Regions from separate parts of the Ruegeria hyattellae genome, predicted to be linked through region 3. Evidence: riboswitches for the same ligand, from Rfam matches in the RefSeq annotation. Region 3 holds a riboswitch; each other region holds the start of a gene.

The links. Region 3 has a riboswitch for cobalamin ahead of AB1E33_RS07950 (hypothetical protein). Riboswitches for the same ligand answer to the same signal wherever they lie in the genome.
Region 1: it holds a riboswitch for cobalamin, as region 3 does, so the genes downstream of both, AB1E33_RS04785 (DUF1636 family protein) here and AB1E33_RS07950 (hypothetical protein) in region 3, are expected to answer to the same signal.
Region 2: it holds a riboswitch for cobalamin, as region 3 does, so the genes downstream of both, AB1E33_RS15170 (DUF1636 family protein) here and AB1E33_RS07950 (hypothetical protein) in region 3, are expected to answer to the same signal.

Annotation. Positions count from the first base shown of each region.
Region 1 covers NZ_JBGOSH010000002.1:175,925-183,923, forward strand. Annotated here, with positions in the region: gene AB1E33_RS04760 (DUF3141 domain-containing protein) at 1-927, opposite strand, end outside; gene AB1E33_RS04765 (MFS transporter) at 1,169-2,425, shown strand; gene AB1E33_RS04770 (FecCD family ABC transporter permease) at 2,805-3,818, opposite strand; gene AB1E33_RS04775 (ABC transporter substrate-binding protein) at 3,820-4,767, opposite strand; gene AB1E33_RS04780 (ABC transporter ATP-binding protein) at 4,786-5,571, opposite strand; gene AB1E33_RS04785 (DUF1636 family protein) at 5,568-5,774, opposite strand; cobalamin riboswitch at 6,026-6,230, opposite strand; gene AB1E33_RS04790 (DUF6525 family protein) at 6,397-6,669, opposite strand; gene AB1E33_RS04795 (DUF1826 domain-containing protein) at 6,775-7,011, opposite strand; partial or broken gene AB1E33_RS04800 (CobW C-terminal domain-containing protein) at 7,015-7,412, opposite strand; partial or broken gene AB1E33_RS04805 (IS3 family transposase) at 7,455-7,999, shown strand, end outside.
Region 2 covers NZ_JBGOSH010000005.1:374,441-382,439, reverse strand. Annotated here, with positions in the region: gene AB1E33_RS15190 (TRAP transporter substrate-binding protein) at 1-507, opposite strand, end outside; gene AB1E33_RS15185 (LysR family transcriptional regulator) at 642-1,556, shown strand; partial or broken gene AB1E33_RS15180 (IS481 family transposase) at 1,649-1,759, shown strand; gene AB1E33_RS15175 (NAD(P)-dependent oxidoreductase) at 1,795-2,754, opposite strand; cobalamin riboswitch at 2,896-3,106, shown strand; gene AB1E33_RS15170 (DUF1636 family protein) at 3,193-3,567, shown strand; gene cobW (cobalamin biosynthesis protein CobW) at 3,570-4,625, shown strand; gene cobN (cobaltochelatase subunit CobN) at 4,635-7,928, shown strand; gene AB1E33_RS15155 (ferredoxin-like domain-containing protein) at 7,925-7,999, shown strand, end outside.
Region 3 covers NZ_JBGOSH010000003.1:97,379-105,377, reverse strand. Annotated here, with positions in the region: gene AB1E33_RS07965 (response regulator transcription factor) at 1-479, shown strand, start outside; gene AB1E33_RS07960 (alpha/beta hydrolase family protein) at 490-1,347, opposite strand; gene AB1E33_RS07955 (TetR/AcrR family transcriptional regulator) at 1,450-2,013, shown strand; cobalamin riboswitch at 2,032-2,237, shown strand; gene AB1E33_RS07950 (hypothetical protein) at 2,328-2,720, shown strand; gene AB1E33_RS07945 (ankyrin repeat domain-containing protein) at 2,725-4,260, opposite strand; gene AB1E33_RS07940 (protein-tyrosine phosphatase family protein) at 4,407-4,916, opposite strand; gene AB1E33_RS07935 (DNA polymerase III subunit gamma/tau) at 5,080-6,834, shown strand; gene AB1E33_RS07930 (YbaB/EbfC family nucleoid-associated protein) at 6,903-7,247, shown strand; gene recR (recombination mediator RecR) at 7,255-7,848, shown strand; gene AB1E33_RS07920 (helix-turn-helix transcriptional regulator) at 7,857-7,999, opposite strand, start outside.

The sequences.
Region 1 (7,999 bases), on a different contig from region 3:
GATGCGGCGGAAATCCAGCCGGACTCCATCACTGGTCACCACTCCGCCGGTGGGCAGTTTGTTACCCACAAAGAGGTTGTCGACGATGAACTGCATCTCTTCGGCGTTCAGGATCACGTGGCCGCCCCACCAACGCTCGAAGTCGAGATAGCGATCGCGCTCGGTATCGACCTTAGCAAAAACGTTATGCTGCTTGGACCAGAGCGTGTTGGCGGGGTTCATGTTCTCGAAATTCTGCACCAGCCAGGCGCCATCGAACTTGCCCGCGCCCAGATCGCCGGTCAGCGCGGTCAGCCAGCCTCCACCCAGCAATCCGCCGCTGTAGCGCATAGGGTTCTTGCCATGCACACCCGCCCAATAGCTGAGCGGCGCGCCCGCCAGAATGATCGGGCCGCACAGATCGGGCCTGTAAGAGGCCAGCATCGCCACTGCCCAGCCAGCCTGGCAATTGCCGATCACCGCCGGTTTGCCGTCTGCCTGCGGATGAGCCTCAACGACATGTTCGATAAAGGCCACCTCAGCGCGCATAACCTTCTCGATGGTCTGGCCCGGCTCGGGTTCGGGCAGAAAGCCAATGAAATAGCAGGGGTGCCCGGCGGCCAGCGCCACGCCAATCTCGCTGTCGGCCTTAAAGCCGCCGATGCCGGGGCCATGGCCTGCGCGCGGATCGATGACGACAAAGGGACGTTTGCGCGGGTCGATAGTGACGGCCTTGGGCGGTTTGATACGGGTCAGCACGTAGTTGACCCGGTCCGGCAGATCTCGGCCATCCATCACCACGTCATACGCGAAACCCAGAACATTGGGTGCCGTGGCAGCGATATGGGCGTTATACTGGTTGCCGCGCTCCCGCATGATATCCAGAAACAGGGCGGTTCGCTGGCTGGCATCAACCACGTAGTCGATCCAGGGATTGGACTCAGGCATGTTCGCCTCCTTCTCACTGGCAACGTCGAGTCATCTTCTTGTGGTTTCTGCGTAGCAGCAATTAGGCCGGTGTCATACTGAGTTTCAAGGGGTCGCGACATTTTGCCGATGCACAGCCCGGCGCAGGCCCCGTGGCAGGGAATGGGCCTCATTCCTCGGTATTTTCGCGAGAATGTTGTTTTTTAAGAGGCTTGGCTCGATGCTGAAGGCACGACACTCTTGGAGGGACACGAACATGGTCATGCTGCGCCTTTCCCTGATGTTGGTGGTGTTTGTCGATGTGATGGGGCAGGGTCTGATCCTGCCGATCATCAGCACGCTGCTGATCAGCCCCGACAGCACGTTTCTGGCCCCGGACACCGGTCACGCTACCCGCAACCTGATGTATGGCGCGCTGCTGTCGACCTTCTATATCTTCTGGTTCTTTGGCGCCGCCTATATCTCGAAACTATCGGACTACATCGGGCGCAAGAACGGGATCGTGATCTGTCTGATCGGGGCGCTGGCGGGCTATATCCTGACCGTGGTCGCGGTCGAGATGTCGAATTATTACCTGCTGCTATTGGGCCGCGCGATTTCCGGGTTCACCGCCGGCAACCAACCGATCGCGCAGGCCGCACTGGTGGATGTCAGTCGCGACGATGACGAACGCACCCGCAATATGGGCCGCGTCGTGGTCGCCGCCGCTCTTGGCCTGGTCGCCGGGCCGCTGATCGCCGGACTGCTGAGCGATACCCGTATTCTCGGCGATTATGCCACGCTGCAACTGCCCTTCGTCGTGGCGGCCGGGCTGATCGCGCTCACGCTGGTTCTGATCCTGATGTTCTTCCACGACACCCGCACCGACCGGCGCAAGATTGATTTCGGAATTTCCGAGGTCTTCGTCAACCTCTGGCGCGTGCGCAGCCGACCGGTGGTGCTGAAGCTGGGGCTTGTGTTCTTTTTCTTTGAACTGGGTCTGAATTCCTTCTTCATCTATCTCAACGACTATTCGCTGCAGCGGTTCGGCTTCGACACGTTGCAGAACAGTGTCCTGTTGGTGGTCTTTGGCCTGACCATGGCGCTGGCTAGTGGTATTTTGGTCGGTCCTTTGGGCCAGCGCTATCGCAAGATCCCGATTGTCACCGTGGCCACGCTGGTGATGATGCTGTCGCTGATCGTGTTCACACTGAATCCGATGGCCAGCCTGTCCTACGTTCTGGTGATCCCGATCGTTGTGGGCTTTGCCGTGGGATACCCGACCATATTGACGCTGTTCTCGGCCAGTGCGGGCAAGGCCGAGCAAGGCTGGGTCATGGGCATCTCGATCGCGCTCTTCACCCTTGGCTCAGGGCTGGTGTCGCTGGCCGGAGGCGCGTTGATCGGCATCAACGTGCATCTGCCCTTCGTGATGGGCATACTGTGCTGCGGCATTGCGCTTGCCCTCATTGCCACGCTCTGGCGTGGCAGCGATGTGCAAGCCATCGACACGCGACAGATACAGGCAGATGGGGGCTGAATTTTATCAATCCACTTTTTTCAAACTCAAGCTGAAGCGCTCTTTCTGCTTTGTCAAATTACTTCAATCGGTTATGAGGCCATACTAGATTGCGCGTCTCTCACGCAAATCCAGCTCTGTGTGGGTCATGTCCGTTCTCCTTGCTTTTCGGAAAGATAGGGAATTTGTCACAACCCAGTTTAGAATGTGTGTTGGAGTGCCTAGTTGGTGAGGTAGCACCTCTCTTCGCCCCAATGCAGCTTCACCAAACACGCCATTCATGCAATGCGCAGCATTTTGCTAGAGGCAATGACTGGGTCGCGGGACAAAGATGCCCTTTCTCAAATGCACTTGAATGTTTGCTTTCGAATACATCCGGTTCATGGCATCGCGTTGAACGCTACCTCCGACTTTTTGCCGTTCTGAATAGCAGCAAGAACACGAAAACAGAGCCAATTGAGGTGGTGACGATCCCGACGGGCAGTTCCTGTGGGGCAATCAGCAGCCGACTGATGATATCTGAGCCGGTCAGCAAGGCCGCGCCCACAATCGCCGCAGTCGGCAAGAGCTGGCGGTGCAATGGCCCCGCAATCCCACGGGCAATGTGGGGTACCATCAGGCCGACAAAGCCTATCACTCCCGCCACCGAAACGAACACCGCCGTCGCAAGAGCAGCGGCGAAGAACATGCTGAACCGTAAGCCCTGCACGGGCACTCCAAGCGTCGCGGCGGTCAAATCCCCAGTCAGCAGCGCATCCAGCCAGCGACTGCGATAGAGCGAATAGGTCAGGATCAGGGCTAATCCCGCACAGACCAGCGGGAATGTCTCCCACCGGGCCAAACCCAGGCCGCCCAGCATCCAGAAGATCACCGAATGCGCGGCGCGACTGTCACCAGCAAAAATCAGATAGTTGGTGATGGCCGAGAACAGGAAGGACACGGCCAGACCGGCTAATATCAGCTTTTCGGGTGCGCTCGTATGCAACCCATGAACCAGCGCCAGCACGATGCCCGACGCCACAAGCCCCCCACAGAATGCGGCCAGCGGTAAGGTCCAGAAGCCCAGAATATCCCCGGTCACCGTTATGACGAACACTGCCCCGGCGGCAGCCCCCGAAGATAGGCCAAACAGGAACGGGTCCGCCAGGTCATTGCGCGTTGTGGTTTGCAAGGCAACGCCGACGATGCCCAAGCCAGCCCCAATCACGGCGGCAAAAAGGGCGCGCGGCAGGCGCAGATCAAACACGATCCGGTGCAGCGGTGACATGTCCCCGTCGCTCAGACCGGTCCCCAGCAGAATGGCGGTGACCGTGTCGGAGACGGGAATAGACGTGGTGCCATAGATGGTCGAAATCAACAAGAGAGCGGCTAGAACGACCGCCCCCATCAAAAGTGTCAGGCCATGTCGGCCCATATCAGTTCAGACCCGAATGCATAGCTTTGGCCATTTTCGAGATCGCTTCGATATTTGCCGGTCCGGGGGTCAGTTCCTCGTACCGCAGACCAATCCAGCGCTCGTTCTTCACGGCATCAGTCTGGGACATTACCGGGTGTTCCTGCAGAAACTTGAACGTATCCTCGGCACCATTTCCAGTCTGGTAGTCCAGCAGCACCAGGAATTCCGGGTTCGCTGCAGCTACGGACTCCCACGACGTTCGGCCCCAGCTTGTTTCCATGTCATGGGTTACGTTCTCACCCCCTGCGGCGGCGATCATCGCGTCGGGGATGGCAAACTTGCCAGCCGTAAACGGCGCGTCCGCCGGCCCATCCAGCAGGAAGACGCGCGGTTTGGGCAAATCAGCAGTCTGGGTTTCGATCGCAGTCAGTTTCACTTTCCAGCCCGAAACCAATTCCTCCGCCTTTTCTTCCACATGCATCACTTTGCCCAGACGCATAACGTCGTCGAACAGCAGGTCCATGCTGGCCTCGGGACGGCCCTTGTCCAGATGCACGCAGCTTTCGGTCAGAATCATAGTCTTTATGCCAAACGGGGCGAGTGTGTCGGGAGTGACGTCGCCACCGGGTTTCATGCCGTAATACCAGCCTGCGAAGAACAGGTCGGTTTCCACAGCTACGAGGTTTTCAACGGTAGGGTACTTCGGTGCTAGCTCTTGAATATCGCCGCGTAGCGTGTCGAATTCCGGGCTGGTCCTGTACCAGCCTGTGATGCCGGTCAGGCCAACGATCTTTTCCTGAAGGCCAAGTGCGAAAGCCATGTCAGTCATGTTCATGTCGTGCACGACCAACCGCTCCGGCTGGGTCTCAAAGACAAGCGGTTCGCCGCAATTGTCAACGATGACCTCATGCGCAGAGGCACCGCTTGCCATGGCTGTTGCCAGCGCCACGGACCAGATGTGTTTCATTGGTGAATGTTCCTCGGTTTAAGTTGAAACTATGGTTTTTCGGATATCCAGCGCCGGGATCACGCGGCCTTCGTGGTGAAAGCACAGGTAATCGACGCCGAACGTGTCGCGAACCCGGTCAGGGGTCAGCACTTCAGCCACCGGGCCAAAGCCGGTCAACCGTGTGGATTTCATCAACGCCACATGGGTGGCGAATTCTGGGATCATCACCAGATCGTGGACGATCATCACGACCGTGATCCCCAGATCGGCGACCAGAGACAGCATCCGGCCTTTGGCATCCGGGTCGAGGTTATTGGTTGGTTCGTCCAGAAACAGCAAAGAGGGATTCTGTGCCAATGCCCGGGCGATATGGGCGCGTTGACGCTCGCCCCCGGACAGCACCGCCATCCGCTTGTCGGCGAGCGCACCAAGGCCTGTCATCTCCAGGATCCTGCTTAGTTCCCCGGCGTGTTCATCCGGTGAGCGATCGGACCAGATCGGAATCTGACCGAGTGCGACGTAGTCCCGCAAGAGTAGCCTGCCATCCGGAAGCTCTTGCTGGCTGACAACGGCGATCATTCGGGCGCGCTCTTTGGCGGGCATCTGCTTCAGGCTGCGGCCTTTGACCAGCACATTGCCCAGAACCACTGCAGCCGTCCCGCATAAAAGATTCAGCAGCGTCGTTTTTCCGGCCCCGTTCGGGCCGGCGATTGCCAAAATCGCGCCCTCGTGCAACTCAAACGAGGCGCCTTGCAACAGGGCATCGCCGTTGAGCGCATGGTACTCAAGATCACGTGCAACCAAAAAGGTCGAGGTCGTCATGTTGGCTCCTCCAACTGGATTCGGGGCAAGCGAGAAAGAGTTTTTGTGAATAATGTTTCCGGTCGGTCGGTGGCGCGGGTCCAGCCATCCGAGCTATCGTGGTATTGTTGCGCGAATTCGGCCAGCGCCTCGATGTCTTCTGCGCTCTCAATGTCACCAAACAGGTACTGCGCTTTGCCGACGGCCTGAAACCCGACGGACATCGGACGTGCGCAACCGGCCATGCGGCAACGCTACGAACAACGAACCCCGCAGGCAACTTGTCTGTCAACGTATTGCGTATGGCATCAACAGGCACTGTGCCGCTACAGGTCGAACAGATCAGAAGGAAATGGTCATGTGCATCTGGCATTGCCCGCTCCGCTTGAAGCCAAGCGAGGCCAGAAGGTGCCGATCATGTAAACACGTATCAGACGTGCCATCAAAGCCCCCTTCCGGGACGCCCCGCCCCTGGTTGGTTAAAAACATGATGGCAGGTCTCCTGACTTGCGGGTCGAAGCTTGGCCATCCTTCCCGGCTTTTGGCCAGTGGTTTTTGGCATCGCTTACCGCTTACAGTTGCGGGGGCAGTAACGGACTTGGTGCCAATTGGCAGACCTCACCGTATTCCCTTTTCATCCCATTGGCGAACCATCGGGAACCATCTGATCCTTGGTTGTCTTAGACCGAGCGCCATGTCAATCGAGACTTGAAGCAACAGCCCTTTAATCAAAGCTTAAGCGCTCAGAGTCTTTAGGCTTTCTCTTGAGCAGTCGCTGGGAGAGCGGAGCCAAGAGCAACAAGGGTAGCAATGGCAAGCTGCAATGGAAGAAACATGGGTTTTCCTTCAAGTTTGAGCATTGGCTATGAAAACGGTTGATTTCCGGTCGCGGGCGAGCGTTTTGGCCTTGGCCTGGCTCAGCGGTATGAGTGTTTCGTCCGGCGTCAGTCCTTTGGCCTGCAACTTTGACCAAATGCTCCGCGCGGATGCCGGGGACCTCCGTAGCGCAGCTTCAGACAACAACTGCCTCAATGGGGTTGGTAGGCAGTCAAACGCGGCTATGGAATTGCCAGAGCGCCGTTTCCGACGCAGGCTGCTTTGACCCAGATTGCGGCTCATGCCTCGTCGTCCGGATCAAACGCAGGGTCCAGCACCAGGACGCGCCGGGTCTCTTCCGTGCCTCCGATTGGAGGCCAGAGATACAATATCATTCTGAAGCCACTCTCATTCGCGACCAGCAATCAAACCAGACATATCACAGACGTGCCGCATGGAGGTCTTGACCGCGTTCAGCGGCAGAATAACGCGGCCGCGTGGCAGAACTTCCGGACTGAGGCGATCAAGCCAAGTCTGCACATCCGGTGGGGATTGTCGACGCCAGACGGATGCAACACAGCCCGGTTGCAGGAACGTATTGAGCGAAGCCGCATCATGTCCGGCGGCGACGCCGATTTTTTGCATCTTTCACGGCCCTTCTCGCGAAGTTCTTGCGGCATCCTCCACCCGGCGCCAGATTGGAAATGAGTCTTGATAGTCCGGCAAGTTGCCCGGCTCTGGGGCCGCAACTGCGGGAACGAGGCAGGTATCCAATCGCGCCTTCAAAGTTGGTCAATCGCTGCCCGCTCCGATGGATACGATTTCCTTACGACGGTCACCCCAAGGCTCTTGCCATTGGGCCTGCATTTAGGCGCGGGCGCTTTCGTTGGTGGGACGCTGCTCTTCCGGCACCGATGCCCACCATTTGCCGAGGGTTTGACACTGGACAGCGCCCCTGCGAGCGAAAACTCAGCCACCCATTCGGGCCGTGTCGATATCCAAAAGTGGCCTTTGGCTCGGGTCACACTTGGCAGATAGATATTGAGTGGATCTGTCACGGTTTGATGCGGCTCCTTTGATAGCATTTATTGCGGCAAAGGAGACGAACTAGGGGACTGAAACGGTCGGACGAATTCCGCCAAGACGCTGTTCGGATTGCGCTGACCAGTGGACTGACGCGTAAGCGGGTGGCGACAGATTTGGGCGCCGGGTTGTCGAGGCTGAACAAGTGGATCACGGCTCATTGAGACACCGATGTGGTTTCGAAAGAGGAATTGAGCCTCGCTCAGGAGAATGAACGCCTTCGACGTGAGGTGCGCATTCTCAAGGAGGAGAGGGGCATCCTAAAAAGCCACCCAGTTCTTCGCGGGCCTAAAGCAATGAGATTTGGGTTCATCGAAGAACACCGTGACAGTTTTCCGGCCAAACGCTTATGCCATGTTGTTGGTGTCAGTACGCGTGGATTGCGGGCCTTCCGAACCCGTCCGGCCAGCCGCAGACAGAGTTCTGATATTGTGACCTTGGCACATATCAAAGAACAGGCGCGTCTCAGCCTGGGCGGCCTTGGTAGGCCACGCATGACCGAAGAGTTGAAGGAGATTGGTCTGGATGTGGGGCACCACTGCGTTGGCAG
Region 2 (7,999 bases), on a different contig from region 3:
GAAGTTTGAGAAATCCTCAGGTGCGCGGATTTCACGGTTGGTGGTCCAGACCTGGGGGCCTTCGGAATACATGGTCAGAACTTCCAGACCGCGCTGACGGAAATCATCGTTCAGCGGACCATAAATGGTTTCCGAATTGCTGAGGATGTTCGAAGTCGCCGCCGGGTCGGACGGCAACAGATAGGGCAGCAGGAACACCTGGCTTTCCGGCACGATGGTGCCGAGGTTGCCGATGGAGACGTTGGTGAACTGGATGATGCCATCAGCGGCCTGCTCGACCGTTTCGGTTGCCGTGCCAAGCGTGCCCATCGGATAGACGGTCACAGTAACCTCGCCATCTGTTGCGGCTTCGATGCGGGATTTGAACTCCTGTGCATAGGCGTCCATGATCGAGCCCGGAATTTCCTCGATCGCGAATTTCCAATCCTCGGCCATCGCGCCAATCGGCGCCAGGCTGAGCAGCGCTGCGGCTGCGGTTGTCTTCAGTATGTTGAAAGAGAATGTCACGCGATTGTCCTCCCATATCGCTTAGCGGTCACTTCTGGGAACAATCACATCATGAGTTATTGCATAAAAAAATATCATATTGTTAATGTTCACATAACCAAATTTCATGTATTGGACGGCGAGAGGATTGTCTGTTGAAACTGCTGAGAAATACACTTCTCGAAACATTTGTGGCTGTCGTCGATTGTGGCGGTTTCACCGATGCACAGTTTACGTTGGGCATCACGCAATCCGCTATCAGCATCCGGATCCGCGATCTGGAAACGGCTCTTGGCTACCGGGTGTGCGAACGCGGCCGCGGTGGCTTCCGACTCACCGAACGGGGTGAGATCGCATATGGCAAAGCCAGAGACATTCTGCGCAGCGCACGTGATTTCGACGCCGAACTGCTGGAACTCCGGGACGTCACAACAGGCGATCTCCGGATCGGTGTTGTCGATGCCGTCAATACACTTGCGGATCTGAACTTGGATAAGTCGCTAAAGCGGTTCTTGGACCGCCCGAACGACGTACGTTTGGAAATCGTAGTCGCCTCACCAACAGAACTAACGCAACGGCTGATAACCGGAGAATTGCACGTGGCGATTGCACCGTTTCGCAATCAGGTCGCCGAACTGACCTACACCGAACTGTGTCAGGAAGAGCATTGGCTGTATTGCGGTCGCGACCATCCACTGTTTGACTTGCCCAATGACCAGATCGATCTCGATGTCATTTCGCGCTATCAGATATGTCAAAGATCCTACAGCATGCTGGTGTCACCGGAACTCCAGTCGAATGACCCAAAAGCAATCGTGGCAAATATGGAAGCGATGGCGACGCTCATTGAAACCGGCCATTATTTGGGACCTTTGCCAGTTCATTTTGTAGAAAGCCGGGGGCAGAACGGAAAGCTCAAAGAGCTTGCACCTAACCGATTGCACTGGACCTCGACATTCCACCTCGCAACCCGGTCTACAAGTCTGCACAGACGAGCAGTTGAACTGTTCGTTGCAGATGTAGTCCAGTCATGTGAAGCAAACAGAGATTTGCAAGATGCCGGAACCTAAGAGTGGTCACTATGTGTCATGTACTAATGTCCGCTTCGAGGCGTCTATCTGCCTTTTGAATGCGTCGCGGCATTACGTAGTAAAGGTAGAGTCTCAAGACGCTCAAGGGCCTCACATCATACGAATACATCTGCAAAATCTGGACTTCAGAGCCAGACAGATTCATTGCTGATCCGATCCACCAGTTGCCGGGACCGAACACGATCGGGTTGCATGACGCGCCTTGGCTCGTCCGCGGTCAGCCCGGCGCTGCGGCGCCTTTGGGCACCACTTCATACCCAGACTCCTCAGGCTCGTCATCGGACATTTCGGCGGGAAAGCCGGGCGTGCGGATATCGAGGCCGGTGGCCTCTTCCAGCCGTCGGATGATGTTGGGGGATAGTTCACGTGTGCCGAAGCGGGCGATACCGTCATCGATGATGCCCATCAGAAGCGGGTTGACCTCGAGCGGTACACCGGCGCGGTCGGCCACATCCTGAAACAACCCGATATCCTTCTTCACCAGATCCATGGTGAAAGAAATGTCGCGCGAGCCGTTCAGGATCACCTGGCTTTCGGTTTCATGTACAAAGGACGTCCCCGACGAGATCGCAATCGCCTCATAGGTCGTGTTTAGGTCCATTCCGGCGGCCTTTGCCGTCACCAACGCCTCGCAGCAGGTCACCAGATTGGCCGTGGCCAGATAGTTGGTGATCACCTTCAGCACCGAGGCCGAGCCCAACTCGCCGGTATGCAGGATGCGTCGACCCATCGTCTTGAGGAACGGCGCGATACGTTCGAAGGTGGCGCGATCACATCCGGCGAAGATCGAAATATTTCCGGTCGCCGCGCGGTGACAGCCGCCTGAAACCGGACAATCCACCGCCGCCCCGCCTCGCTCTATCACCAGCGCACCCAAGCGTTTGACTTCGGCCTCGTCGGTGGTCGACATCTCCATCCAGATCTTGCCGGGCGCAATCTCGGGCAACATCTGCTGCATCACCGCATCAGAGGCAGCGGGTGATGGCAAGCAGGTGATGACCGCATCGCAGTCGCGCATCAATTGGGCCGGGCTCTCACCACTTTTTGCCCCTTGGGCAACAAATGCACCGACCAGATCGTGATCCAGGTCGTGCACGGTCAGATCGACACCGTTGCGCAGCAACGATCCCGATAGCTTACCGCCCACATTTCCCAATCCGATGAACCCTACTTTCATGCCGCTTACTCCTTCGCGCATTTTGCTCATGCATGCATGGTGACAGACGCGCGGCATGCCGCTGTGCGACCCCGGCCTGTCGCTTTTTCACCCTTGGGGTCCATAGCTGTCGCGAAGCGCTTGACAACACCGCTCTGCCTGCCGCATGTCGCTGGCGTTGGTGTCCTTGAGAGAGGATGAAAAGGGAATGTGCCAGCGGGATCCCCCGTCAAGCACAGCCGCCCCCGCGACCGTGACCGGAGAGGGTGCCCAAAGCCACTGGCCTGAATGGCCGGGAAGGCGGGTCAGCCACCGGGGCCAGATGGCCCCGACATCCGCAAGCCGGGAGACCTGCCAGCGCCCGAACTGAGACCGGACGGGGTGTGCCGGTGACGGGTCCATGTCTTGCAGCGTGGCCCGCATGTACCCCGTCCCCCGCGACCCGAGGGGGGATGAGACGTGACCGAGACCGCACCAGTGGAACTGCTGGTCTGCACCACATGCCGCCGTGGCCTGGCCATCGAGGATGATGCCCAGCGTCCAGGCAGGCTGTTGCATGACGCGCTGACCGAGGTCGAGCTGCCCGAGGGCGTGCAACTGAAACCCGTGGAGTGCCTGTCAAACTGCGATCAGGGATGCTCCATCGTGCTGCGCGGCGGTCCGTCGCGCTGGACCTTCGTGTATGAGAACCTCAACGAGGCTGCCGACGTGGACGTGATCGTCGACGGCGTCACCAAATACCACGCCACCGCAGACGGGCTCGTGCCCTGGCGCGAGCGACCCGTCCATTTCCGCAAGAACTGCGCGGCCCGCATTCCCCCGATTGGAGCCTGAGAATGAGCACTCTCGAAAAACTTCCCGTTACTGTCATCACCGGCTTTCTGGGCTCGGGCAAGACCACACTGGTGCGCCACCTGATGCAGAACCCGCAGGGCAAACGTCTGGCCGTGATCGTCAACGAGTTTGGCGATGTCGGCGTTGATGGCGACATCCTCAAGAGCTGCGCCATTCCCGATTGCCCGGCAGAAAACATCATGGAACTGGCCAATGGCTGCATCTGCTGCACCGTTGCCGATGACTTCATCCCCACCATCGAGGCGCTGATGGCGCTGGACCCGCGACCCGATCACATCCTGATCGAAACCTCCGGGCTTGCGCTGCCGAAACCGCTGCTCAAGGCGTTCGACTGGCCCGATATCCGCTCGAAAATCACCGTCGATGGCGTGATTGCGCTGGCCGATGCCGAAGCTGTCGCGGCCGGCCGTTTCGCCCCCAATGTAGAAGCCGTGGACGCCCAGCGCCTTGCGGACGATTCGATCGACCATGAAACGCCGCTCTCCGAAGTGTTCGAGGACCAGATCTCCTGTGCCGACATCATCTTGCTGACCAAGCCAGATCTGGCCGGTCCCGAGGGCGTGGCCAAAGCCCGCAAGATCATTGCCGCCGAGGCCCCTCGCCCGCTGCCGGTGGTCGAGGTTGCCGAAGGTGCGGTGGATGTGCGTGTCGTGCTGGGCCTTGAGGCTGCGGCCGAGGATGACATGGACGCGCGGCCCAGCCATCACGATGGCCATGACGACCACGAGCATGACGATTTCGAAAGCATCATCGTTGAGTTGCCCGAACAGACCGATCCGGTCGAACTGGTCGCCAATATCGAACGTCTGGCTAATGAGCAGAACATCCTGCGGGTCAAAGGCTATGCCGCCGTCACGGGCAAGCCGATGCGCCTGCTGGTTCAGGCCGTTGGCGCGCGGGTGCGACATCAATATGACCGCCCTTGGAAACCGGATGAAGCGCGTCGCTCGCGGCTGGTCGTCATCGCCGAACATGACGACATCAACGAAGGTGCGATCCGCGATATCCTCGTCGGCGTTTCCGAGCCTGCCGAGTAAGGACCTCCGATGCACGTCGTCTTCCGCGAAAGCCACGGGTTAGAGGAAACGGAAACCCCGACCGATCTGGGCCAGAGCCCGGCGGATCTGGTGGTGCTGTCGTTCTCGGACAGTGACCTCGGCGCTTTTGCGGCGGGCTGGCATCGCGGTGGCGGATCCGAAGGTCGGATGCCGACCCTGCGGCTGGCCAATCTGACGGCGCTGAAACATCCTTTGTCCGTCGACACCTATGTGGAACAGACGCTGGAGGGCGCCAAAGGCATCCTGATCCGCCTGATCGGCGGCGTGCCCTACTGGCCCTACGGTTTGCAACAGGCTCTGGCGCTGGCGCAGGCCAAGGATATCGCGCTGGCCGTGCTGCCCGCTGACGGGCGCGAGGATACGCGGCTGGACGACTATTCCACCCTGCCCGTCTCGACGCTCAGGCGGCTGGCGCATCTGTGTGACACCGGTGGCGAGGTAGCAGCACAGGCGGCTTTGGCGCAGATGGCGCTAGCGGCGGGGCTTTATGCCGGGCCGGTAATGGGGTCCAAGACCATTCCCGAATGCGGCGCGTGGTGTCCCGATCACGGCGTGATCGCGCCCGAGACGGCCCTTGACGCAAGCAAACCACGCATTCTGGTCAGCTTCTACCGCGCCTACCTGACCTCCGCCGACACTGCCCCTATTGCTGCCCTGATCCGAGCCTTCCGTGCGCGCGGGGTCGATGCGGTGGGTCTTTTCGCGCCGTCGTTGAAAGCACCCCGCGCGGCGGATTGGCTATCGGACCAGGTGGCCGCACTTGCGCCCTCCGCCATCGTTAATGCCACGTCGTTTTCCGGCAAGGGTGCCTCGGGCACGTCGCCGCTGGATACCGCCGGGGTGCCGGTGTTTCAGGTCGCGCTGTCCACCTCGCGCCGCAAGGCGTGGGAGGAGGCCGAACGTGGGCTCTCGCCTGCCGATCTGGCCATGCATGTGGTGCTCCCCGAGGTTGACGGCCGCATTTCGGCGGGCATCGCATCCTTCAAAGAGCCGAGCAAACGTGACCCGGATCTGGAATATTCCCGGTTCGCCCACCGGGCCGAGCCTGAACGGATCGAAGCCATCATCGACCGGGTGACCGGCTGGTTGAACCTGAATAACAGGCCGAATTCAGAACTGGTGCCCGCACTTGTCCTATCGACCTATCCCGGCAAGGATTGGCAGATGGCCCATGCGGTGGGTCTCGACGCGCTGGCCTCGGCCGAAGCGATGCTGTCCGATTTGCAGGACGAGGGCTATGACACCGCCCCCGCCGCGCCAATTGCCGACACTCTGCTCGATTCGCGGATGTCCTGGCCGCTACAGGATTACCTGAGCGCGCTCGCGGAGCTGCCAGACCAACTCCGCACCGACCTCGAAACTGTCTGGGGCAAGCCCGAGGACGACTCCACTTTTTTAGACGGTGCTTTCCACTTCACCGTGGCACGGCGCGGCAAGGCGTTGATCGCCCTGCAGCCCGAGCGCGGCACGCCCGAGCTGCGCGAGGATGACTATCACGACCTCTCTCGCACTCCGCGCCATGGCTATGTGGCGTTTTACCTATGGCTGCGAAAGGCCCTCGGTGCCGATGCTCTGATCCACATCGGCGCCCATGGCACGCTGGAATGGCTGCCGGGCAAATCCGTCGCCCTCTCTGCGGAGTGCTGGCCCGAGGCGCTGATCCGCGATCTGCCGGTGATTTATCCCTTCATCGTCAACGACCCCGGCGAGGCGGCCCAAGCCAAACGTCGAATCGGCGCGGTCACGCTGGGCCATATCCCGCCTGCCCTGAAAGAAAGCGGTACGCCTGATCGTATGGTGCGGCTGGAATCGCTGCTTGACGAGTTCTCGAATGCCGACGGGCTGGATCCGAAACGCCGCGACAGGCTGCAGGGTGATATCCGCGACGAGGCGCAGGCCATCGGCCTGGAAAACGATTTGGGTCTGGATCAGGCCACCTGCAGTGCCGAGGCCATTACCCGCATCGACCGCTTTGTCTGCGACATCAAGGAAAGCCAATTCGGCGACGGGCTGCACATCTTTGGCCGCGTGCCCGTAGTGGCAAGCCCCTTCGATGCCGCACAGTCGGCGCACGCCGAACGCCGCGCCCTGCTGGATGCGCTCGCAGGCAAGCGGATCGAGGCTGGCCCCTCGGGCTCGCCTTACCGGGGCCGCGAAGATGTGCTGCCTACAGGGCGCAACCTCTATACCACCGATCCGCGTTCGGTGCCGACTCGGGCGGCCTATGCACAGGGCGTGAAACTGGCAGAGGAACTCGTGCGGCGGCATCTGCAGGAAGAGGGCGACTATCCCAAGGGGCTGATCGTCGACCTGTGGGGATCGGCCACCATGCGCACGGCAGGCGAAGAGTTCGCCATGGCGCTGCACCTGTTGGGGGTGAAACCGGTCTGGGATGCCGGGTCCGAGCGGGTGTCCGGCATCGAAGTGCTGCCGATCACCGATCTGGACCGCCCCCGCCTGGACGTGACCCTGCGCGTCTCGGGCCTGTTCCGCGATGTCTTTCCGACGCTGTCGGCGCTTTATGGGCAAGCGGTTCGCGCGCTGTCTGAGCGGGATGAAGCGCCGGATTGGAACCCTTATGCCGGTCATGCCCCCGGCGTTCGGGTCTATGGCCCGGCGCCCGGCAGCTATGGTCTGAACATGACGCATCTGTCGGAAACCTATACGGACGAGGCCCGCGCGCAAGCGGGCGAGGCTTGGCTGGACGCCAGTTCCTTCGCGCTTGAGGGCGAGCATATCGCACGGGATGTCGAGGGGATCACCCAACGCGTCGCCAACGCGGACAGTTTTGTGCATCTGCAAGATCTGACCGAAACCGACCTGCTGCTGGCCAATGACTATGCCACCCACGAAGCCGGGTTCGCCGCCGCAAAAAAAGTGACCGGTGGCACCGCCCAGCTCTATCACCTCGACAATACCGATCCGGAGAAACCCCGCGCCCGCACGCTGCCCGAAGAGATTGCCCGCGTGGTGCGTGCCCGCGCCGCCAATCCCGGCTGGATCGCCGGAATGCAGCGACATGGCTTCCGTGGGGCGGCGGAAATCGCGGCGACGCTGGATCACATGGCATCCTTCGCGCATCTTTCGGGCACCGTCGCGCCGCATCTGTTCGATCTCTATCACGAAGCCACGCTGGGCGACGCTGATGTGGATGCCTTTTTGCAAGAGGCCAACCCTCAGGCGCATCAGGCCATGCAGGACAGGTTCCGCGCCCTGTTCGAGGCTGGCCTCTGGGACACGCGCCGCAACTCGATCCGCGCCGGGCTGGAGGCAGGGCTATGACCAAGCCAGTCGTACAGGGCTGGTGCCCCGGCGCCCATCGCCCGATGATGTCAGGGGACGGGCTGGTGGTG
Region 3 (7,999 bases):
CGGCTGTGATCATCATCTCGGGTCGAGCGCAGGTGCAGGACCGCGTCACCGGGCTGGAACTGGGCGCAGACGACTATATCACCAAACCATTCGATCCGGCCGAGGTCGTGGCGCGGGTGCGTGCGCGTCTGCGCGGGCCGAAAACACCCGCGCCTGCAGGCGAGACGGCGCATTTCAATGGTTGGACGGCTCATTTTGATCGCTACGTACTGGAGGACAGCGATAGTGGCGAAACGCCGTTTTCCCATGCCGAGGGCGAGGTGCTGCGGCTGTTTCTGGAAAGCCCCAAGCGGCTGATCAGTCGCGCTCAGATGCAAGAGGCTCTGGGAGGTGCGGCTAGCGAAAGCTTTGACCGAGCAATGGACGTACGCATTTCGCGGCTCAGAACCAAGCTGCGCGAAGACCCCAAGAACCCACGCCTGATCAAGACGATCTATGGCGCGGGGTATATCTTTCTGGGCGACGTGGAATGGCTCTGACAAAGGCCAATCAAGCGATAATCTCGGGCCAGAGCGCCGCATTCGCGCGGGTGAACACTCCCAGATGGCCTACCTTGCGCAACCCGAATGCGGACGGCTCAAGCGGGACAAGCGTGGCGCGCCCGTCAAAGAGCCGTGCCAGCCGTTCGCTGGCGACTGCCGGGCAGACGTCGTCATCGGTAAGAGTGACCATCTTTACAGGCGCGTCGCTGCGTCGCCAGTTGGGCTGCGGCAGGGTCCAACCAGCATCGGGCAAATAGGAATCGCGCGAGGTACACCAGCGCCGCCATTCCCAATACACCCCTGCGGGCAAATCGGGGCCAAATCCGATCAGTCGGCCGGGCAAATAGCCCGCAAGGCGGGTGGCGAGCGGCCCGTGACCGAACCAGAACAGGCGCGCTAGACCCTGATAAGGCCAGGGGTGGTCGCCATGATGTACTAGGCCGGAACAGACACTGATCATGCGGCTAATGTCCTCGATCCCGTCCTGCATCGGCATCGCCATCGCGCCCAGAGAATGGCCGATCACCCAAAGCGACGTACCCGGAAAGCGCCGCCGCACCTCTGCACGCGCGGCGGGCATGTCGATCAGAATCCAGTCCGACATTTTGACCCGTGAGGTCCGTAGTGGTCCGCTGCGCGAAGTCTCGAAATCGCGGTAATCATAGGTCAGGACGGCCATGCCGTGGGATTCGGCCAGCCAGCGCGCGAAGTGGCGGTAATACGACTGTGGCACGCCGGTGGCACTGTTGATCACCACCGCCGCGACAGGGTCACCGATCGGCAGGAACAATTTCCCCGACAGCGTCGCGGGCCCGGCATCAAAGCAGATGTCATGGGTCAGGATGGTTGTCTGCGCATCAAGCATGGGCGCTCTCCCGTTGCTAGACCGATTGGTCTATTGATCATATGTGTGGACCAATTGGTCTAGTCCTGTCAATATCCAAGAGCGATGAAAGAAAAACGTCCTATGCCCACCAAGGATCGGCTGATCCGGACCGCTGCCGAACTGTTCCGGCGCAGCGGCTACAACGGCGTAGGTCTGAACGAGCTGCTGACGGCAGCGAATGCGCCGAAAGGATCGCTGTACCACCACTTTCCGAATGGCAAACCGGATCTGGCACTGGCGGCGGCGACCTGGGCCTCGGACCGAATGCTGCGGATGATCGCCGTGGCCTATGAACCGGCCAGCAGTTTTGCCGAGGGGACGCAGGCCCTGTGCGCGCGGCTGGCAGAAATTTTCGATCGCTCGGGAAAGTGGGATGGATGCCCGATCTCGAGTACCTTGTTCGAAGGGCCCGATAACGAGGCGTTCCGCTCCCATGCCGCGCATCTTTATGAGGGCTGGATTTCCGAAGCGACGCAGCACGCCAAGCGGCTTGGGGTCAAGACGCCGCAGGCTACCGCCGAAGAGTTCTTCATGCTGATCCAGGGCGCTTGGCAATTGTCACGTGCCCGGAGAAGCTCGGCCCCGTTGCGGGCGCTGCCCACCATCGTCAGGCGCGGCGTGGGGACCGGGGACGGAAATTCTTGACAGACTCGGGCGGCAAGGACTAGCGGTTGTGTGATGGTTCTCACACCACATCTGTGGTTGGGATGAAAAGGGAACTCGGTGCGGTCCTGACAAGGCCAAATCCGCGACTGCCCCCGCAACTGTAAGCGGAGAGTGATGCCGTATGACCACTGGCCGAAAGGTCGGGAAGGGCGGCAAAGCGACGACCCGCAAGTCAGGAGACCTGCCATCGGAACTGAAACTCGAACGCGGGCGGGGTGTCCGGTGCGGGTCTGATGGCTGCACTTGGTCACGGACGTTCACAAGCCCCTTCCCGTCAGCGCGGAGGGCGCGATGTGATCTGGACGAAGAACAACCGAACGTTTGCGGAAACCCAATGTCTGATAACCGGCAAACCTTGCCCGGCGCTTGCTCGGATGGTGGATCGGCTGGCCGATGCCATGGCCTCGGCCCGCGCGGTGACGGCGCCGGATTTCGAGATCGACGGCAGCGCGCAGCTTGCCCATTGCGGGCAGGACTGCACGGCGGTCTACCGGGCCAACCATGCGCGAATACGTATGTTCGCCGGTGTTGCCGAGACCGCCGATCTCGACATCATGGAACTTTATGCCAACGCGATGATGGACCCGGAGGGGCAGGGCTTCCCCGCGCCCGACAGCGCGCCGCCCTGCGCCATGATCGAACTGCGCCTACCCTTGATCGAGCATCAGGCACAGGCCGCAGCATGATCCGTCAAGGCACGTTTTCTGTGACCTGATCGGGATGGGCCTCTGCCCATTCCTCCATGATCCGAGTCAATTCTGGGTCGCCGCTTGCCTCTATCAGGTTGCGCCCCAGCGGCGCACACGCCGCTAGCGCGTGCGACAGGCAGGTGGCGTGATCGCGGATATCCCGGTGCGGATTATTGTCCGCACCGTGCAGAATGGTCGACACCAGCCCGCCGCCATAGCCGTTCACATGGCCCAGATCCGGAGACAGCGTAAGAAGATAGATCATCATATCCGGCAACCCCTCCCACCCGGCGACCTGAAGGGCGGTCAGCCCCTCGCGATCGGGTGCCTCGGGGTTCAGGCCAAGGGCGACCAGACGTTTCACATGGTCCAGTTTGCCGGGAAGATGCAGGATCGACCGGATAAGGGTACGGTATTCATCAGGCAGGCTGGCCGCGTCCACAGACGCGCCGGGCAGCAAAGTCCCATCAGCGGCCTGGGCCAGAAGCTGCTCTGCTTGGGTGAGCTGTGGGGCCTTGCCTGTCGCCTCAATTGCGCGGGCAAGCGTCGAATTGCCGAAGACCCGCGCGAAACCATAGGCGGAATAGCCTTTATAGAGCCTGCTTGGATCGCCACCATGGGCAAGCAACAGGTCCACCACCGGCCCATCGCACATACGCCGCGCAGCCTGATGCAGGGCGGGCATGACCCAAGGTTCTTCACCTCCGACAGGGTCATCGTTGAACTCTTCCACCTGAGCGCCATGGTCGAGCAGCAGGCGCACCGCTTCGGGGTCGTTGAAGTCCAACGCCCTCAGCAACGCGTTTGTCCCGCGTGGCTCGGCTCCGGCGGCAAGCAGCATTTGCAGCCCCGTGTGATGCCCCAGCTCGGTCGCGTGATACAGCGACTCACCGTCATTCGGATCGGCACCGTGATCCAGCAGCCATTGGGCGAGGATCATGTTGTCGGCATGTCCAATTGCTCCGTATAGAGCCGAAAGTTGATGTGGACTGCCCGGTTCCGAGGGGTAGCCGTCATTCACATCCGCGCCTGCAGCAAGCAATGCCTCGGCCACAGCAATCATGTCTCGCTCCAGATCAGGGCGGGACTGGAAATACCGGGAAAAGGCCAGATGCAGCATTGGTCTGCGCGGGCCTTGCAACACCTGATCGACGATGCCCGGATCGCGATCCAGCCAATCTCTGACCGCATCGATGCGATAGAGCGCACAGAGCAGCCCAAAGGCGTCATTGGCCAGATCAGGTGTATGGGACAGTAATTGCGCGACCCGCCAGTCCGCCCCCTGAAACAACGCCAGTTTGAGCTGTTGGGCACGTGCGTCGCGTTGCATCGTCGCGGTCTCGATGCTGTATTTCATCTTGGGCCAGCTGTCATACCCGGCCTCTCGGGCGATCACGTGAAGGGCGGCGCTGTGGGTAAGCACCGGGGTTTCACCCAGAACGGTCTGTGCACGCGCGATCGCGCCCGCATCACTGGCCTTGAACGCTTTCTTCAGCTGCTTTGCCTGACGGCGGTGGTGGTCGAGGGGATAGGTCATCGGTTTTCCTCAAACAACCCCGGTGGCCCGCTTGTCGGGGAGAGAAAAAACCGCATATCGCGTTGGTCTCTGATGGGTGCTGATACAGCTGTCCGCGGACCCGGTTGCCGCCCAGTCGGCGCCGGTATCATAAAACGCGTTGGTGATTAGGACAAGGTCGGCTGCGCAGCGGGACGGGCTGCCATGGCCCATTCCATTTGATCCTCGGTTTCCACGGCGCAACGTCGTACGGCGCGTAAGCGGGTCAAAGCAGCCTCGGTCCTTTCGCCACATTCGATCATCAGACGCAGCGCAACCATGCCGGACCGGCCGCAGCCGCCCCGGCAATGCACCAGAACCCGCCCGCCGCCGTTCAGCGCGTGGCGGGCATCGGCGCTGACCTCGGGCCAGGCCTGCTGTATGGCAAAGGGCGGCGCGTTGAAATCCGTCACCGGCAGATGGGCCCATCTGCTGGCGCGGCCCTGAATATCGGGGCCGAACTGCAGCGCGCCGGCCTCGAACATCTCCAACTCGGTGGTCATCGAGATCACAAGCCCCGGTTTCCAATCCGCGATCAGGGCCAGATCACCGTCATAATCGCCCGAGTGCCCCGGCAACGGGGACAATGCAAGCGTCCCGCCGCCTACCGGCAGGTCATGAATAACCGTTTGCGACATAAGGCGGTCCCCCTCAGAGCCGCGAACTCAAAACACTCTTGCAGTGCACCCATGCTATGCGCTGCCCCAAGCTTTCCCAAGGGTTTTCCCGCACGCGCGAGGTGGACGCCGGGGGGGCGGCACTCTAGGCTCCGGCGTCAGGAACGAATCCGCCAGAGCAGACATGACCGACACGCCCAGCCCCGCCTATCAGGTTCTCGCCCGAAAATACCGCCCGGAAACCTTCGCCGACTTGGTCGGGCAGGATGCGATGGTGCGCACGCTGAAGAACGCCTTCGAAGCGGACCGGATCGCGCAGGCCTTTGTGATGACCGGGATTCGCGGCACCGGCAAGACCACCACTGCGCGGATCATCGCCAAGGGGATGAACTGCATCGGGCCGGACGGGTCCGGCGCGCCCACTACCGAGCCGTGCGGCCAATGCGAACATTGCGTGGCGATCATGGAAGGCCGCCATGTCGACGTGATGGAGATGGACGCCGCCAGCCGCACCGGTGTGAACGACATTCGCGAAATCATTGACAGCGTGCGCTACCGCGCGGCTTCAGCACGTTACAAGATCTACATCATCGACGAGGTTCACATGCTCTCGACCAGCGCCTTCAACGCGTTGCTCAAGACGCTCGAGGAACCGCCCGAGCATGTGAAATTCATCTTTGCCACCACCGAGATTCGCAAGGTGCCGGTGACGGTCCTGTCGCGCTGCCAGCGGTTTGACCTGCGCCGGATCGAGCCGGAAGAGATGATCGCGCTGATGCGCAAGATCGCCAAGGCTGAAGAGGCGGAAATTGCCGATGACGCGCTGGCGCTGATTACCCGCGCGGCGGAAGGGTCGGCGCGGGATGCCACTTCGCTGCTGGATCAGGCAATCTCGCACGGCGCAGGCGAAACCACGGCAGAGCAGGTGCGCGCAATGCTCGGTCTGGCCGATCGGGGGCGGGTGCTGGATCTGATGGACATGATCCTGCGCGGCGATGCGGCGGGCGCGCTGACAGAACTCAGCGCGCAATATGCCGAAGGGGCCGATCCGCTGGCGGTGCTGCGCGATCTGGCCGAGATCACCCATTGGGTATCGGTGGTCAAGATCACCCCGGATGCTGCCGAAGACCCGACCGTGTCGCCGGACGAACGCAGCCGCGGCGCACAGATGGCCGAGGCCCTGCCGATGCGGGTGCTGACCCGGATGTGGCAGATGCTGCTGAAAGCGCTGGAAGAGGTGACCGCCGCGCCCAACGCGATGATGGCGGCCGAAATGGCGATCATCCGCCTGACCCATGTGGCCGACCTGCCCACGCCCGAGGAACTGGTGCGAAAGCTCCAGGATTCGCCACCTTCGCCGATGCCAAGCAGTCAAGGTGGCGCGCGCGAGATGCAGCCTGCCGGTGCCCCTGTGGCGCAGGCAGCAGCGATCTCTGCCGCGCCCCGGAGCGGGGCGGGCAATGCCCCCACGGCAGCACTTGCGCAGGATGTGGAACAGGCGCTGGCGCGCTATCCGACCTTCGAGCATGTGGTAGAACTGGTCCGCACCCATCGCGACGTCAAACTGCTGGTCGAGGTGGAAACCGGTGTCAGGCTGATCGCGTACCAGCCGGGCCGTATCGAATTCACCCCCACGGATCACGCCCCCACCGATCTGGCGCAGCGGCTTGGCTCGCGGCTGCAAAGCTGGACGGGAAACCGCTGGGCGGTCTCGGTGGTCTCGGATGGCGCAGCGCCGACAATCGCCGAAATCCGCGACGCCGCCGAGCTGGCACTGAAGCAGGAGGCCGAAGCGCATCCGCTGGTGCAGGCGGTGCTGGCACAATTCCCCGAGGCCAGGATCACCAATATCGAAACCCCCGAACAACGCGCCGCCAAAGTCGAGACCGAAGCGCTGCCCGAGGTCGAGGATGAATGGGACCCGTTCGAAGACGGGTAAGCGACGCCCTTGTGGTGCGCTCGGGTGATGCGTATCTAGGCGACAAATCTAGTTAACGGAGGCACTCGATGCTCAAAGGACTTGGCGGGCTTGGCGATATGGCCAAGATGATGAAATCGGCGCAGGAATTGCAGACCAAGATGACCGACATGCAGGAAGACCTGCATAACATCATGGTGGTCGGCGAATCCGGGGCCGGGCTGGTCAAGGCCACTGCCTCGGCCAAGGGCGAACTGAAGGCGCTCGATATCGACCCGTCGATCTTCAATGGCGATGACAAGGAAGTGGTCGAGGACCTGATCCTGGCGGCCATCAAGGACGCGCAATCCAAGGCCTCGGACCGGTCGCAGGCCGAGATGGCCAAACTGACCGAAGGCATGGGTCTGCCGGCGGACATGAAATTCCCGTTCTGATCCGCTCGTGAGTTCGACCCGTGACATCGACAACCTGATCGAGCTGATGGCCAAGCTGCCCGGGCTTGGCCCCCGCTCGGCCCGGCGCGCGGTGCTGCACCTGATCCGCAAGCGCGCGTTGCTGCTGACCCCGCTCGCGGACCAGATCAGCTTGGTGGCCGAAACCGCGCGCGAGTGCCTCAATTGCGGCAATGTGGGTACCGCCGATATTTGCGACATCTGCGAAAGCGAGAAACGCGCGACCGGCGAACTGTGCGTGGTAGAGGATGTGGCCGACCTCTGGGCGATGGAACGGGCGGCTGTGTTCAAGGGCCGCTATCATGTGCTGGGCGGGACCTTGTCGGCGCTGGACGGGATCGGCCCCGATGATCTGCGCATTCCGCGCCTCAGAAACCGAGTGGAAAGCGAAGGCATCACCGAGGTCATCCTGGCGCTGAATGCCACTGTGGACGGCCAGACAACGGCGCATTACATCGCCGAACAGCTTGAGGGGCAGGTGCGCCTCACCTCGCTGGCCCAAGGCGTCCCCATCGGTGGCGAGCTGGATTATCTGGATGATGGCACGATCACCGCGGCCTTGCGGGCGCGGAAGGAATTGTAGCGGCAGGGCTACACCACCTGTCGTTCCTCCCACGGGTTGCGTTCCTGCCAGATCAGGCGCAGCGCCTCGGATTGGCCGGTGAAATGGTCCTCCAGTGCCTCACAGCACCAGATCCGGTCGCAGCGGAAATGGCGAAATCCGTCGCGCAACT